DNA from 3 places in the Geodermatophilus sp. SYSU D01045 genome. Region 3 is predicted to be linked to each of the others. Evidence: riboswitches for the same ligand, from Rfam matches in the RefSeq annotation. Region 3 holds a riboswitch; each other region holds the start of a gene.

Region 1 (4,200 bases), on a different contig from region 3:
GGAGCTGCTCGACCCCGTGCGGGGCCTGCCCGCGGGGCTCACCCCGGTCGGGGCGGCCGCCGGCGGCGCCCAGCGGGGCGCCGCGCAGCTGCCGCGCCGGCCGGTGTCCGTGCTCGTGCTGCCCGCGGAGACGCTGGCCGCGGTCACCGCGGCCATGGACGCCCTCGGCAGGCCGTACGCGCCGGGGACGGCCGGCCCGGACTCCTGGGACTGCGGCTCGCTGGTCTCCACCGTCTACCGCGACGCCGGCATCGACCTGCCCGGTGACCAGGCCGGGCTGTTCGCGGTCACCACGCCCGTCGACCCGGCCGACGTCCTGCCCGGCGACCTGGTCTTCCTCGGCACCCCCGAGTCGGGCCTGGGCCACGTCGGCATCGCGCTGGACGCGCAGACCATGCTCGCCGCCGACGCGCGGGCCGGCGCCGTCGTCGTCCGCCGGCTGCCCGCCGACCAGGTCCTCCACGTCGGGCGGCCGAGCCTCGGCCCGCGGCCGGAGGTGCCCGCCCCCGGCCCGGCCGACGGCGCCCTGCGGGTCGAGTGCGGCAACACCGTCTACCCGCCGAGCTTCGACGGCGCCCGGTCCTGGGGCGGCTACCCCAACGGCCTCATCCCGCCGAGCGCGCTGTGCCCGATCGGCGTGGGCGGCCACTCGCTGCGCTGCGACGCCGCGGCGGCCTGGCGGGCGATGAGCGCGGCGTTCGCGACGGCGTTCGGGCAGCCGATCTGCATCACCGACTCCTACCGCACCTACGCCGGCCAGGTCCGCCTGTACGGGGAGAAGCCGGCGCTGGCCGCGGTCCCGGGCACCAGCAACCACGGCTGGGGGCTGGCGGTCGACCTGTGCGGCGGCATCGACGGCTTCGGCACGCCGCAGTACGCGTGGATGGTCGCCAACGCCGGCCGGTTCGGGTGGCTGCACCCGACCTGGGCCGATCCCGGCAACGGCCGCGAGGAGCCCTGGCACTGGGAGTACGCGGGCGGCTGAGCCGGGACTGTCGGTGGTCGTCCCTAGCGTGCCGGCCGACCGACAGGGAGACCCGTCCCGACCGCGGCCCGGCACCGGGCGGCGCGACCGGGGCACCGGAGGGACACGGCATGCTCATCGACTGCGACTCGTGCACCGCGCGCGGCGCCGGCTGCGCCGACTGCGTCGTCACCGCCCTGCTGGGCGCCCCGCCCGCGGAGCGGGACACCGGCCCCGTGCTGCTGCCGGTGCCCCCCGTCCCGGCGGCCCGCACCGCCGACGGCGCGGTGCCGCGGCCGGGCGTCGTCGTGGACCTCGACGACGTCGAGCGGCGGGCCGTGCGGGCGCTGGCCGAGGGCGGCCTGGTGCCGCCGCTGCGGCACCGGCCGTCACGGGACGGGCGCCGGCGCACGGGCTGACCTGCGCCGGGACCCCGATCGGGTACGCACCGGAGTGGCGCGGCTGCTGACCGTGTGTGTTCTCACAGTCCACGCACCTCCCGTTTGTCACAACTGCATCACGTCCGTACTGTGGCGCCGTCCGGCCGGGTGGTCGTCACTCGACGCAGGGTGACCTCGGCCGACACCGCCGAGTCACCGGACGCCCTCCCCGGAGGTGCGCGAGGTGAGCCGGGGACCCACCGCAGCACTGGGGTGAGTTCTCGTGCGCGCCGGTCCCGACCGGGGTGCAGAGATAGGGCACGTCTTCCCAGCCCGAACCCGTCAGCTAACTCGGTAGGCGGTTGCTGAGGAAGAAACGGAGAGCCGCCGACCGTGGCGACCCCCCGCCCCGTCCTGGGGCACGCACGCGAGAAGTCCACATCCGCCCCCCGCACCGCCGGCCCGCACCGCCCGTCGCGGGCCCGCCACCTCGGCCGGGTCACCCTGGTCGGCACCACCGCCGCGCTGACCCTCACCCTGCTGTCCGGCACCCTGCTGTCCGGCACCGCGGCCGCCGACCCCGAGCGGGCCGGCACCCCGGAGCAGGCCGCCCAGCTCGCCGCCGAGGCCGGCCACCGGCTCGAGGTCGTCACCGAGCGGGTCAACGAGGCCCGCGAGGTCCTCGCCCAGCAGCAGGCCGCCGCCGACGAGGCCGACCGGGCCGCCGCCGAGGCGCAGGAGCAGCTGCAGGACCTCGACGGCCAGATCCGCCAGGTGGCCCGCAGCGCCTACACCGCCGGCAACAGCGACGGCTTCGCCGGGCTCGACCTGCTGATGACCAGCGACTCCGCCGAGGACTTCGTCGCCTCGCTGGCCACCCTCGGTCAGATCGCCGACCACACCACCTCGGTCCTCGACCAGGTGGGCGAGGCGGCCGTCGCCGCCCGGCAGGCGCAGGCCGACGCCGAGGCCGCCGAGGCCGAGGCGCAGCGCACCCTCGACGACCTGAGCGCCCAGGAGGCGCAGCTCCAGGACGACATCGCCGACTACCAGGCGCAGTTCGCCGCGCTCACCGAGGCGCAGCGGCAGGCGGCGCTCGCCGCGCAGGAGGCCGGCCTGGCCGCCGGCGCGCAGGCCGGCTCCGACACCGCCGAGGACGGCGAGAGCGACTCCGGCGGCGACAGCGCTCCCGCCGCGACCGGCACGCAGGCCGCGACCGCCGCCCCGGCTCCGGCCCCGGCCCCGGCCCCGGCCCCGTCCGCGGGCAGTGGTGGCAGCGGTGCCGCGCAGACCGCGGTGCAGACCGCTCTGGCCCAGGTGGGCGACCCCTACGTGTGGGGTGCCGGCGGGCCGGACGCCTTCGACTGCTCGGGCCTGACCCAGTACGCCTACGCGGCGGCCGGGATCAGCCTCCCGCACTCCAGCAGCATGCAGTCGCGGATGGGCACCGCCGTCTCGCGGGCGGACCTGCAGCCGGGCGACCTGATCTTCTACTACAGCCCGGTCAGCCACGTCTCGATGTACATCGGCAACGGCCAGATGGTGCACGCCTCCACGTCGGGGCAGCCGGTGAAGGTCGTGTCGGTCGACTCGATGGGCGGCATCACCGCCATGCGCCGCATCGCCTAGGAGACGGCACCTCACGGGCCGGGGGCCGGTGACCCGTCCGGGTCGCCGGCCCCCGGCGTCCGCGGAGGGAGATCGCGGTGCGGCGCGGGCGCCCGCCTAGGATCGGCCGGGTGAGCAGGGCGGGCGGGACGAGCACCCGCTCCAGCCCCGAGGCCACTCCGCCCGACCGCACCGGCCCCCGCCGGGTGGCACTGCTGGTCGCGCTCGCCCTCGGCGTGGCGCTCGTCGTGGTCATCGCCGTCCGCACGCCCTGGACGCTGCTGCCCACCCCACCCGGCGGCGCGTCCCCGGTCACCGACGACGCCGGCCTGCCCGCCGACGTCGTCCGGCGCGCCGAGGCCCTCGCCGCCGACATCCGTCCCGCGTCGCTGACCAACCTGGTACTCGGCCTGGCGGTCTCGGCGCTGCTCGGCCTCACCCGGCTCGGCAGCCGGCTGGTCACCGCGGTCGGCCGCGCGGGAGGCCGGCGCCGGCCGCTCACCGTGCTGCTGGGCACGGTCGCGATCGTCGTCCTCGGCCGGCTGGCGACGCTGCCGATCTCCGCCTACGGCGAGGTGGTGCGGCACCGCTACGGGCTGTCCACCCGCTCCTGGCCCCTGTGGCTGCGCGACGTCGCGGTCTCCACCGCCATCGACGCCGCGCTCACCGCCCTCGGCCTGCTGGTGCTCGTCGCGCTGGCCCGCCGCGCGCCCCGCACCTGGTGGGCGTGGGCCGCCGGTGGCGCGGCCGCGCTGGTCGTCGCCGGCTCCTTCCTCTACCCGGTGGTCATCGAGCCGGCGTTCAACAGCTTCACCCCCCTGCCGGCCGGCGAGCTGCGCACCGACCTGCTGCGGCTGGCCGAGGAGAGCGGCTCCCCGGTCGAGGACGTCCTGGTCGCCGACGCCTCCCGCCGGACGACGTCGCTCAACGCCTACGTGTCCGGGTTCGGCTCCACCCGCCGGGTGGTCCTCTACGACACCCTGCTGGCCGACGTGCCCCCGGACGAGATCGAGTCGATCGTCGCCCACGAGCTCGGGCACGTGGCCACCGACGACGTCCTCACCGGCACGCTCATCGGGGCGCTCGGCGCGGCCGCCGCCGTCGCCCTCCTCGGCTGGCTGCTGACCTGGGCGCCGCTGCTGCGCCGGGCCGGCGCGGACTCGGCGGGCGACCCGCGCGTGGTGCCGCTGGTGCTGTTCCTCGTCGCGGTCGGGTCCCTGGTGGCGACGCCGGTGCAGAACCTCGTCT
Region 2 (4,200 bases), on a different contig from region 3:
GAAGAGGTAGACCGACACCGCGACGCCGAAGACGACGATCAGCACCCGCAGCGGCGTCGCGGGGATGCGGCTGGCGACCCGGGCGCCGAGGAACCCGCCGACCAGGCTGGCCGGCGCCGCGACGGCGACCACCTGCCAGGCGACCGGCCCGAAGACACCGAACACGACCAGCGTGACCGTCGCCGTCACCGCGGACAGCGCGGACTTGAGCGCGTTGGCCAGCGGCAGCCGGTGCAGCGCCGTCCCGAGGACCCCGACGAGGATGACGCCGAGCGCGCCGCCGAAGTAGCCGCCGTAGACGGTGGCGAGGAACAGCGCGAGGTACAGCCACCACGGGTCGCGGGCGGCGCCGTCGTCGCGGTCGCGCAGCCGGCGGGTGAGCAGCGGCTGCACCGCCAGCAGCAGGCTGGCCAGCAGCACGAGCACGGGCACGACGACGTCGAAGGCCTCGCTCGGGGTGGTCAGCAGCAGCACGCTGCCGGCGACGCCGCCCAGCGCGGAGACGGCGCCCAGCCGGACCAGCCGCCCGCGCTGGCCGGCGTACTCGCGGCGGAACCCGGCCATCCCGCCGAGGTAGCCGGGCCACTGCGCGACCGAGTTGGTGACGTTGGCCGCCACCGTCCCCAGGCCCAGCCCGACCAGGGTGGGGAAGAGGATCAGCGACCCGCCGCCGGCGATCGAGTTGACCGCTCCCGCGCCCAGGGCCACCGCGGCCGCGATCAGGAGGTCGGCGGCCGTCACGGAGCGCCAGCCTACGGTCGGCGCATGCGACCCCCGGCCCCGGCGACCTGGCTGGCCGCCGCCCTCGGCGGCTCCGGCGTGCTGCACCTCGTGCGGCCGCGGACGTTCGAGTGGCTGGTCCCGCCCGAGCTCGGCGACGCCCGCGCCTGGGTGCTCGGCAGCGGGGTCGCCGAGGTCGGCACCGCGGCACTGCTGGCCGCGCCGGCGAGCCGCCGGGCCGGGGGATGGGCCGCGGCCGTGCTGCTGGCCGCGTTCGTGCCGGCCCACCTGCACCACTTCCGGGTGGCGCGCGGGCGGCCTGCGCTGGTGGCCGCGGCGGCGGTCCGGCTGCCGCTGCAGGCGCCGATGATCGCCGCAGCGCTGCGCGTGGCCCGGGGACACCGGGGCGTCAGCGGCCGCGCCCCCGGCCGACGCCGGCGCTGAGCCCGGCAGACTGCCCGCATGGCGGAGGCGTTCCCCGAGGACTGGCAGCGCGCCCTGGTCGTCGTCGCCCACCCCGACGACGTGGAGTACGGCTGCGCGGCCGCCGTCGCGGCGTGGACGGCGGCCGGGCGCGACGTCCGGTACGTGATGGCCACCAGCGGCGAGGCCGGCATCGCCGGGCTGCCGCCGGAGGCCGCCGGGCCGCTGCGCGAGCGCGAGCAGCGGGCCGCGGCGGCGGTGGTCGGCGTGTCGGTGGTCGAGTTCCTCGGCCACCCCGACGGCCGGCTGACCGAGGGGCTGGACCTGCGGCGGGCGATCGCGGCGGCGATCCGGCGTCACCGGCCCGACCTCGTGGTGACGCTGCACTTCGGCGACACGTGGACGCCGCCCGGCTCCGCGCTCGGCTACTGGAACAGCGCCGACCACCGGGTGCTGGGCCGGGCGGTGGTCGACGCCGTCGGCGACGCGGCCAACGAGTGGATCTTCGCCGAGCTCGCCGACCCGGAACCGTGGCGCGGGGTGCGCTGGACCGCCGTCTCCACGCCGGTGGGGGTCACGCACACCGTCGACGTGACCGACGTCGTCGACCGGGCGGTGGCCTCGCTGGCCGAGCACCGCCGCTACCTGGAGGCGCTGTCGGCCGACCCGGTCGAGGAGCAGGCACGGCGACAGGTCGACATGGCGACCCCGGTCGTCGACGGCCGGCGGGTGGCCGGCTTCGCGTTGTACGCCGGCTGACGCCGGACGCGGCCCCGGGGAGCTCCCGGGGCCGCGTCCGGGGCGGTCAGGGGTTGAAGCTCACGTGGACGTGGTCCATGTGGTTGGCCGTGGGGGACCCGCGGTCCTCCATCGCCCGCCAGCCGCCGCTCCCGATCACGAGGATCCGCTGCCTCCAGATGACGTAGTCGACGCCGAGGCGCGAGGCGTTGTCGACGACGTACTGGGCGACGGCGTTCCCCTTGGCGGAGTCGGCGTAGACCATGAAGTCCGCGGCGAGCTGCTGGGTGGGGGAGTGCCCGGGGCGGGTCAGCACGGTGGACACCCCGAACCGCTGCGCGACCTCGGCGACGACCGGGCGGACGTGCGCCGCCCAGGCGCTGTAGGAGGTCGAGGAGGCGGTCGGCCTGCCGGTGAGGTTCGTGGACACCGCCGCCGCGGCGGCGGGGGCCGCGGCCGGTGCGGCGGGGGCCGCGGCCGGTGCGGCGGGGGCCGCGGGCGCCGCGGCTCCTCCCCGGTCCTGGGACCAGCTGTCCGACCGGTCGCGGCGGGGACCGTCCCAGTCGGCCTGGGCCGCCGACTGGCCGGTGAGCCCGAAGGCGACGGCGAGGGCGCCGGCGGTGAGGGTGCGGCGGATCGTGCGCTTGCTGCTGGAGGGCATGACGAGGAGAGCTCCTGACGTCGGTGTCGCGCGGCGCCGTCCGTGGCTCGGCGGTCACCCGTCGCGTGAGGGGGACCTGCGGGACGGGCCGGCGCGCGGCCGGGCGGCGGGCGACTGCTGGAGGGCAGGCCGACGCCAGGGCGGTCGGTTCCGGTCCGTGGAGGGCGGCGACCGGCGGAGGTGGGCGGGTCGCGGCGCTCGTCGCAGGGGGCGGGGCACGCCGGGGCAGGCGCCGTCGGCGCACCCCGTGGTGGTTCTCCGTTCTCCCGTGGCCGCCTACCGGGTCAGCTGACGGGTTCGGGCGGGGATCTGCGCCCTACCCCCTCCCGGGGCTCGGGAGGTGGGACTCACCCCGGTGGTGCGGTGGGTCCCCGGCTCGCGGCCACCCGCGGTGGCCGTGACTCGGCGGCACCCGGCTCGGCTCCCCCGGTGGAGGACGTGACGACCGGCCGGACGCAGCCACCGTAGGAGCGTCCGCCGGGGCCCGCAGCGCGGACTCATGAGTTCCGCTGAGAGGGTCCGTAGACTGGTCGGCACGACGGACGAGTCGGCCGGGCGGTCGCGTCGGCGGGGGAGACCCCGCCGCCGAGGAACGTCCGGGCTCCACAGGGCAGGGTGGTCGCTAACGGCGACCCGGGGTGACCCGCGGGACAGTGCCACAGAGAACAGACCGCCAGCAGTTCGCTGCTGGTGAGGGTGAAACGGTGGTGTAAGAGACCACCAGCGCACCGGGTGACCGGTGCGGCTCGGTAAACCCCACCCGGAGCAAGGTCGAGAAGGGGCGGCGGCTGGGCGACCGGACGCCGTCCTGCGCAGGCGTTCGAGGGCTGCCCGCCCGAGCCTGCGGGTGGACCGCTCGAGCCCGCCGGCAACGGCGGGCCTAGATGGATGACCGCCCATCGGGAGGCCGCGAGGCGCCCGAGGACAGAACCCGGCGTACAGGCCGACTCGTCCGTCGCCCGCCGCCGACCTGGACCCGTGCGTCCAGGGGGCGACAGGGAGTGCACGTCACGCCACCGAGCCAGGCGCGGCGCGCCGCGGGTCGTGAGACGGCCGCGGGGACGCCGTGCGGCGGCCGGCCCTCGGTGTGGCCTGACCGATCAGTTCCCCGCGCCGTGCTGGTCTGTACGCCGAACCGACTCACGGGAGGCATGACGCCATGCGGAAACTCGCCTTCGGCATGAACGCGAGCCTGGACGGCTACATCGCCGCGCCCGGTGACGACCTCGGCTGGAGCGTGCCGAGCGACGAGCTGTTCCAGTGGTGGTCCGACCGGGTGGGGGCGACGGGCCTGGCGCTGTACGGGCGCAGGCTGTGGGAGGGGATGAGTTCCCACTGGCCCACCGCCGACCAGCAGCCCGGCGCCACACCGGCGCAGATCGAGTTCGCCCGCCGCTGGCGGGACATGCCGAAGGTGGTGTTCTCCTCCACGATCAGCGCGGTCGACGGGAACGCCCGCCTGGTCACCGGCGACGCCGTCTCCGAGATCGCCCGACTCAAGACCGAGGACGGCGGTCCCATGGACGTCGGCGGCGCCACCCTCGCCGCGGCGGCCATGCGGGCCGGGCTGGTCGACGAGTACGCGATCGTCACCCACCCGGTCCTGGTGGGCGGGGGCACGCCGTTCTTCACGGCGCTGGACAACTGGGTGGACCTGA
Region 3 (4,200 bases):
CCCGGGCGGTGCGGGCCAGCAGGGTGCGGGCGGTCGAGGGCAGCACGGGTTCCGGCATGACCGGAACCGTAGGTCAGGCCCGGACGGGCGCCGCCAGCCGCCCGGTGCGCCCGGCCCAGCGCTCGAACACCACGGTGACCAGCGGCGGGACCGAGGCGGCCAGCGCGAGCAGCGTCGTCCACCGGGACCAGCCGAGCACCCGCGCGGCGACCAGCGCCACGACCACGTAGGCGACGAACACCGCGCCGTGGACCGGCCCGAACACCTGGACGCCGGCCTCGGAGGTCTCCGGCACGTACTTGACGTACATCCCGGCCAGCAGGCCGACCCAGGACAGGGCCTCGGCGACGGCGACGGTGCGGAAGGCCAGGGCGACGGTGCGGGGGTTCATCGGTGCGCGGTCCTCGGGTCGGGGGCGGTTCCGGAGGGTCAACGCGGCAGCGGGCGGCGACGTCCCGATCTCCGGGTGTGAGGTGCGTGGCAGGGTCGGGCCGTGCGGGGTCTGGCGCGGCGGGAGTTCTGCCTGGTCCTGCTGCGCCGGATGGCGGACCTGCGGCCGGACCTGGTGGCCGCGGCCCTGCCCCGCCTGGGCGCGACCCGCGCCGAGGCGCACGCGGCGCACACCCGCTGGCAGGCGCTGCACCACGCGCGGCGGGCGCCGCGTGGCGTGGCACTGCGCGCCGCCGTCCTCGGGCCCGCCGAGGAGGTGGAGGACCGCCGGTTCGGCGACCTGGACCTCGAGGTCCGGCGCTGGCCGCTGCCGCTGTGGCCGCACCTGCGCTGGGAGGTGCTCGCAGCCCCCGGCGGCAGCGTGCTGCACGAGCACCTGGTGCGGGCGCCGGGCTCCCCGGTCCCGCCGGCGGCCGACGGGCGGCTGCGGGTCTGGGAGCACGTGGTGGCCGACGTGAGCCGCCTGCCCGGCGCGCAGGAGGTGGACCCGAGGGTGGTCACCCGCTGGGAGGTGCGGCTGCCCTCCGGCGCGACGGCGGCCTTCGTCCGGGGCCTGCTGCAGCGGGTCCGGACGTGATCCGTCCCGGCACCTGGTGACGTGGGGGCAGGGAGGTCCTCACCCGATCCGGCGGGCGCCGGCGTAGCCGCCCATCACGTCGATGCCGGCGACCTTGACGACGTCGCCCGACGTCGGCGCGTGCACCATCTGGCCGTTGCCGATGTAGATGCCGACGTGGCTCACCGGGCTGTAGAAGAAGACCAGGTCACCGGGCTGCAGGTTCGCACGGGAGACCGGGGTGCCCATCGTCGACTGCATCTTGCTGGAGTGCGGGAGGCTGATCCCCGCGGCACGGAAGGCGTACTGGGTGAGGCCGGAGCAGTCGAACGCGTTGGGGCCGGCGGCCGCCCACACGTAGGGCTTGCCGCGCTGGGCCATGGCGGTGGCGACGACGGTCCCGGCGACGCCGCTGGCCGGCGCGGCCGCCGGCGCCGGCTCCTCCGCGGACGACGACCCGGAGGCCGACGCGGTGTCCTCGCGCTCCTCGTCGCGGCTGGCGCGGGCGTCCTCGGCGGCGTGCGCCGCGGCGGCGGCCTCGAGGGCGGCACGCCGCTCGTCGGCGGTCAGCCGGGCGTAGTCGGCCTGGTAGGCGGCGATCTGCGCCTCGAGGTCGGCCTGCTGGGCGGCCACGGCGTCGTACTGACGCTGGGCCTCGGCGGCGGCCTCGGTGGCGGCGGCCTGCGCGGCGGTGGCGGTCTCGGTGGCGGCCGCGGCCCGGCCGAGCAGCTCGCCCTGGTAGCCGGCGACGCCCTGCAGCAGCGTGACGCGGTTGACGAACTCGTCGGCGTCCGCGCTGGTCATGAGCGCCTGCAGCGAGCCCATGCTGTCGCCGGTGTACGCCGACCGGGCGATGCCGACCACCTGCCGGCGGGCGGTGTCCACGGCGGCCTGGGCGGTGGCCAGCTCCGCGGCGGCGGCGTCGGCGGCGGCCTGCTGGGCGGCGAGCGCCTCGCGGGCCTCGTTGAACTGCTCGGTGACGACCTCGAGCTCGTGGCCCCGGGCGGCGACCAGCTGCGCGGCCTCGGCGGCCGTCGTCGGCTCCTCCGCCCCGGCCGGCGCCGGGACGGCACCCAGCCCGAGACCGATGCCGAGGGCGCCGACGAGGGCGAGGGCGGCCCGGCGGCCGCGGGAGCGGCCGGTCGCGGGCATGCCGGGGACGGACGTGCGCAGGGACGCCACGCGGCGGTCTCTCCTTCTCCCAGGCCGCCTACCGGGTTAGCTGACGGGTTCGGGCGTGGAGTCGCCCGGCGCGTGCGGACACGCGCTACACCCCAGGACTGCGATGGGTCCCCGGCCCGGTCCCCGCGGAGGGGATCCGGCTCGACGGCGTCCGCGGGGTGTCACCCGGACTGGTGACGGAGCGCCCCGTTGGACGTACTGAGCGTAAGGTCCGTGACCGGCGTGTGACAATCACCCCGGTGTAATTACATCGGTCACGAACGGTGATGGGGTGGCTCCGGGAGGTTGCCGACCCCCGCCGGTTTGCGCGGCCGCGGGGACGTGTACCGATTGCTGCATGTCCTCTTCCACGCGGATGCGTCTGGCCCGGCCGCTCGTCGCGCTCGCCCTGTTCGGCTCCCTGGTCGCCTGCGGTGACAACACCGACTTCTCGCGCGGCCCGACCAACTGCGACGCCTCCGGCGAGAACGCCAGCAACGAGAACGACGCCAGCTGCCAGGAGACCGGCCAGAACCCCGGCAACGACGCCCCCACCACCGACGACGCGAGCACCGACGACTGAGCGCCGCCCGGTCCCCGGCGGGCGCCGGGCCGCCGGGACTGGTGGCATGGGCGCGTGAGCCCGGGACGCAGGTGGACGGCGGCCCGGGTGCGCGCCGAGACGCGGACGCTGCTGGCCGGTGCCCGCCGTCTGCTGCACGGCCGTGACCTCGCGCTGATCGGCGCGGGACTCACCTTCTACGCCGGCATCGCGGTGGTGCCGCTGGTGCTGGTCTCCGTCCGGCTGACCGCGCTGGCCACCTCGGCCGAGGAGGTGCGGGCGCGCAGCGGGCGGCTCGCCGAGCTGCTGCCGGCGTCGCTGGGCGCGCCGGACGCGGTGGCCCGGCTGGTCGACGCCGGCGTCCGGCTGGACCTGCTGGGGTTCGCGCTGGCGCTGCTGCCGCTGTCGCTGTACGGCGAGGGGCTGCGGCGGGCGCTGATGCGGTTCAGCCGGCGGCGGGAGAACCTCACCGGCTGGCGGGGCCGGCTGCTCGCGCTGCCCCTGGTCGTGGCGACGCCCCTGCTGCTGTACCCGCTGCTGCTGGCCGCCACGGTCATGGCCGACCTGGCCCGCGAGGACGGCGCCGGGCCCGCGATCGGGCGGTTCGCCGTCGGCTACTACTCGGTGCTGTTCGTGCTGACCGTGCCCATCCTGTGGGGCTATGGCGTGGTGGCCGGCGGCCGGCGCCGGTGGGGCGCGCTGGTCAGCGGCGCGCTGTTCACCGCCGCGTGCCTGTCCGGGTTCCTGCAGGGCTTCGTGCTGTTCCTGTCCCTGCCGCTGGACCTCGGCGCGCCCTTCGGCGGCCTGGTCGTGGTCGGCGCCGTGGTCGCCATCGGCCTGTGGCTGTTCCTGCTGCACCTGGTCCTGCTGGCCGGGTGGCTGCTCACCCAGTCCCTGGACGAGCGGCTGGGGCGGCGTCAGGCGTCCGGTCGCCAGGGTGAGCCGGGTCCGCCACCCGGCGCCGGGGGCTCGGTCGCGGGCGCGGGCGGCTCCGGTGCGGGCGGCTCCGGTGCGGGCACCGCCGGCGCCGGCGGCACCTCGGTCGGCGGAGGCGGCGCGGGCGGCGGCTCCGGCGCCGGGGGCGGGGTCGACGGCGATGGCGGGGACGACGGCGGGGGCGGGGAGGACGGCGGCGGGGACGACGACGGCGGGGTCGTCCCGGGGGCGCTCGGGGGCGCCGGGTCGGCCGGCGGTGCGGGCTCCGGCTCCACGTAGTCGCTGCCGTTGCTCACCAGGATCGACACCACCTGGCCGGGCACGGCACGGCCGCCGCGGGGCGGGCTGGTGCCCAGGAGGGCGCCGGACGGCTCGTCGCTGTCGACGCGCACCGTCCGCGGGGTGAACCCGGCGTCGGCCAGGGTCCGCTCGCAGGCGCGCACGCCGGAGCAGCCGGGCACCGGGCGGGTGTTGCCGTTCTGCACGGTCTCGTCGGCCGGCGGGAACTCGCCGCTGCCGCGCGCGGTGAGGATCG

What was found. A riboswitch is a leader RNA that binds a small molecule or an ion and turns the genes downstream of it on or off. The one in region 3 is predicted to bind cyclic di-AMP.
Region 1: linked by a shared signal. The riboswitch ahead of ACI798_RS04130 (NlpC/P60 family protein) and the one ahead of ACI798_RS22695 (C40 family peptidase) in region 3 are both predicted to bind cyclic di-AMP.
Region 2: linked by a shared signal. The riboswitch ahead of ACI798_RS03450 (hypothetical protein) and the one ahead of ACI798_RS22695 (C40 family peptidase) in region 3 are both predicted to bind cyclic di-AMP.

Annotation. Positions count from the first base shown of each region.
Region 1 covers NZ_JBJGZB010000003.1:190,082-194,281, forward strand. Annotated here, with positions in the region: gene ACI798_RS04120 (NlpC/P60 family protein) at 1-985, shown strand, start outside; gene ACI798_RS04125 (hypothetical protein) at 1,096-1,383, shown strand; cyclic di-AMP (ydaO/yuaA leader) riboswitch at 1,541-1,721, shown strand; gene ACI798_RS04130 (NlpC/P60 family protein) at 1,738-2,973, shown strand; gene ACI798_RS04135 (M48 family metallopeptidase) at 3,084-4,200, shown strand, end outside.
Region 2 covers NZ_JBJGZB010000003.1:51,073-55,272, forward strand. Annotated here, with positions in the region: gene ACI798_RS03435 (sulfite exporter TauE/SafE family protein) at 1-741, opposite strand, end outside; gene ACI798_RS03440 (DoxX family protein) at 766-1,164, shown strand; gene ACI798_RS03445 (PIG-L deacetylase family protein) at 1,183-1,902, shown strand; gene ACI798_RS03450 (hypothetical protein) at 1,949-2,542, opposite strand; cyclic di-AMP (ydaO/yuaA leader) riboswitch at 2,801-2,960, opposite strand; RNA gene rnpB (RNase P RNA component class A) at 3,086-3,497, shown strand; gene ACI798_RS03460 (dihydrofolate reductase family protein) at 3,702-4,200, shown strand, end outside.
Region 3 covers NZ_JBJGZB010000048.1:4,308-8,507, reverse strand. Annotated here, with positions in the region: gene ACI798_RS22710 (serine hydrolase domain-containing protein) at 1-58, opposite strand, end outside; gene ACI798_RS22705 (DUF3817 domain-containing protein) at 74-391, opposite strand; gene ACI798_RS22700 (hypothetical protein) at 494-1,027, shown strand; gene ACI798_RS22695 (C40 family peptidase) at 1,067-2,188, opposite strand; cyclic di-AMP (ydaO/yuaA leader) riboswitch at 2,200-2,332, opposite strand; gene ACI798_RS22690 (hypothetical protein) at 2,526-2,750, shown strand; partial or broken gene ACI798_RS22685 (YhjD/YihY/BrkB family envelope integrity protein) at 2,805-3,623, shown strand; gene ACI798_RS22680 (transglycosylase domain-containing protein) at 3,647-4,200, opposite strand, start outside.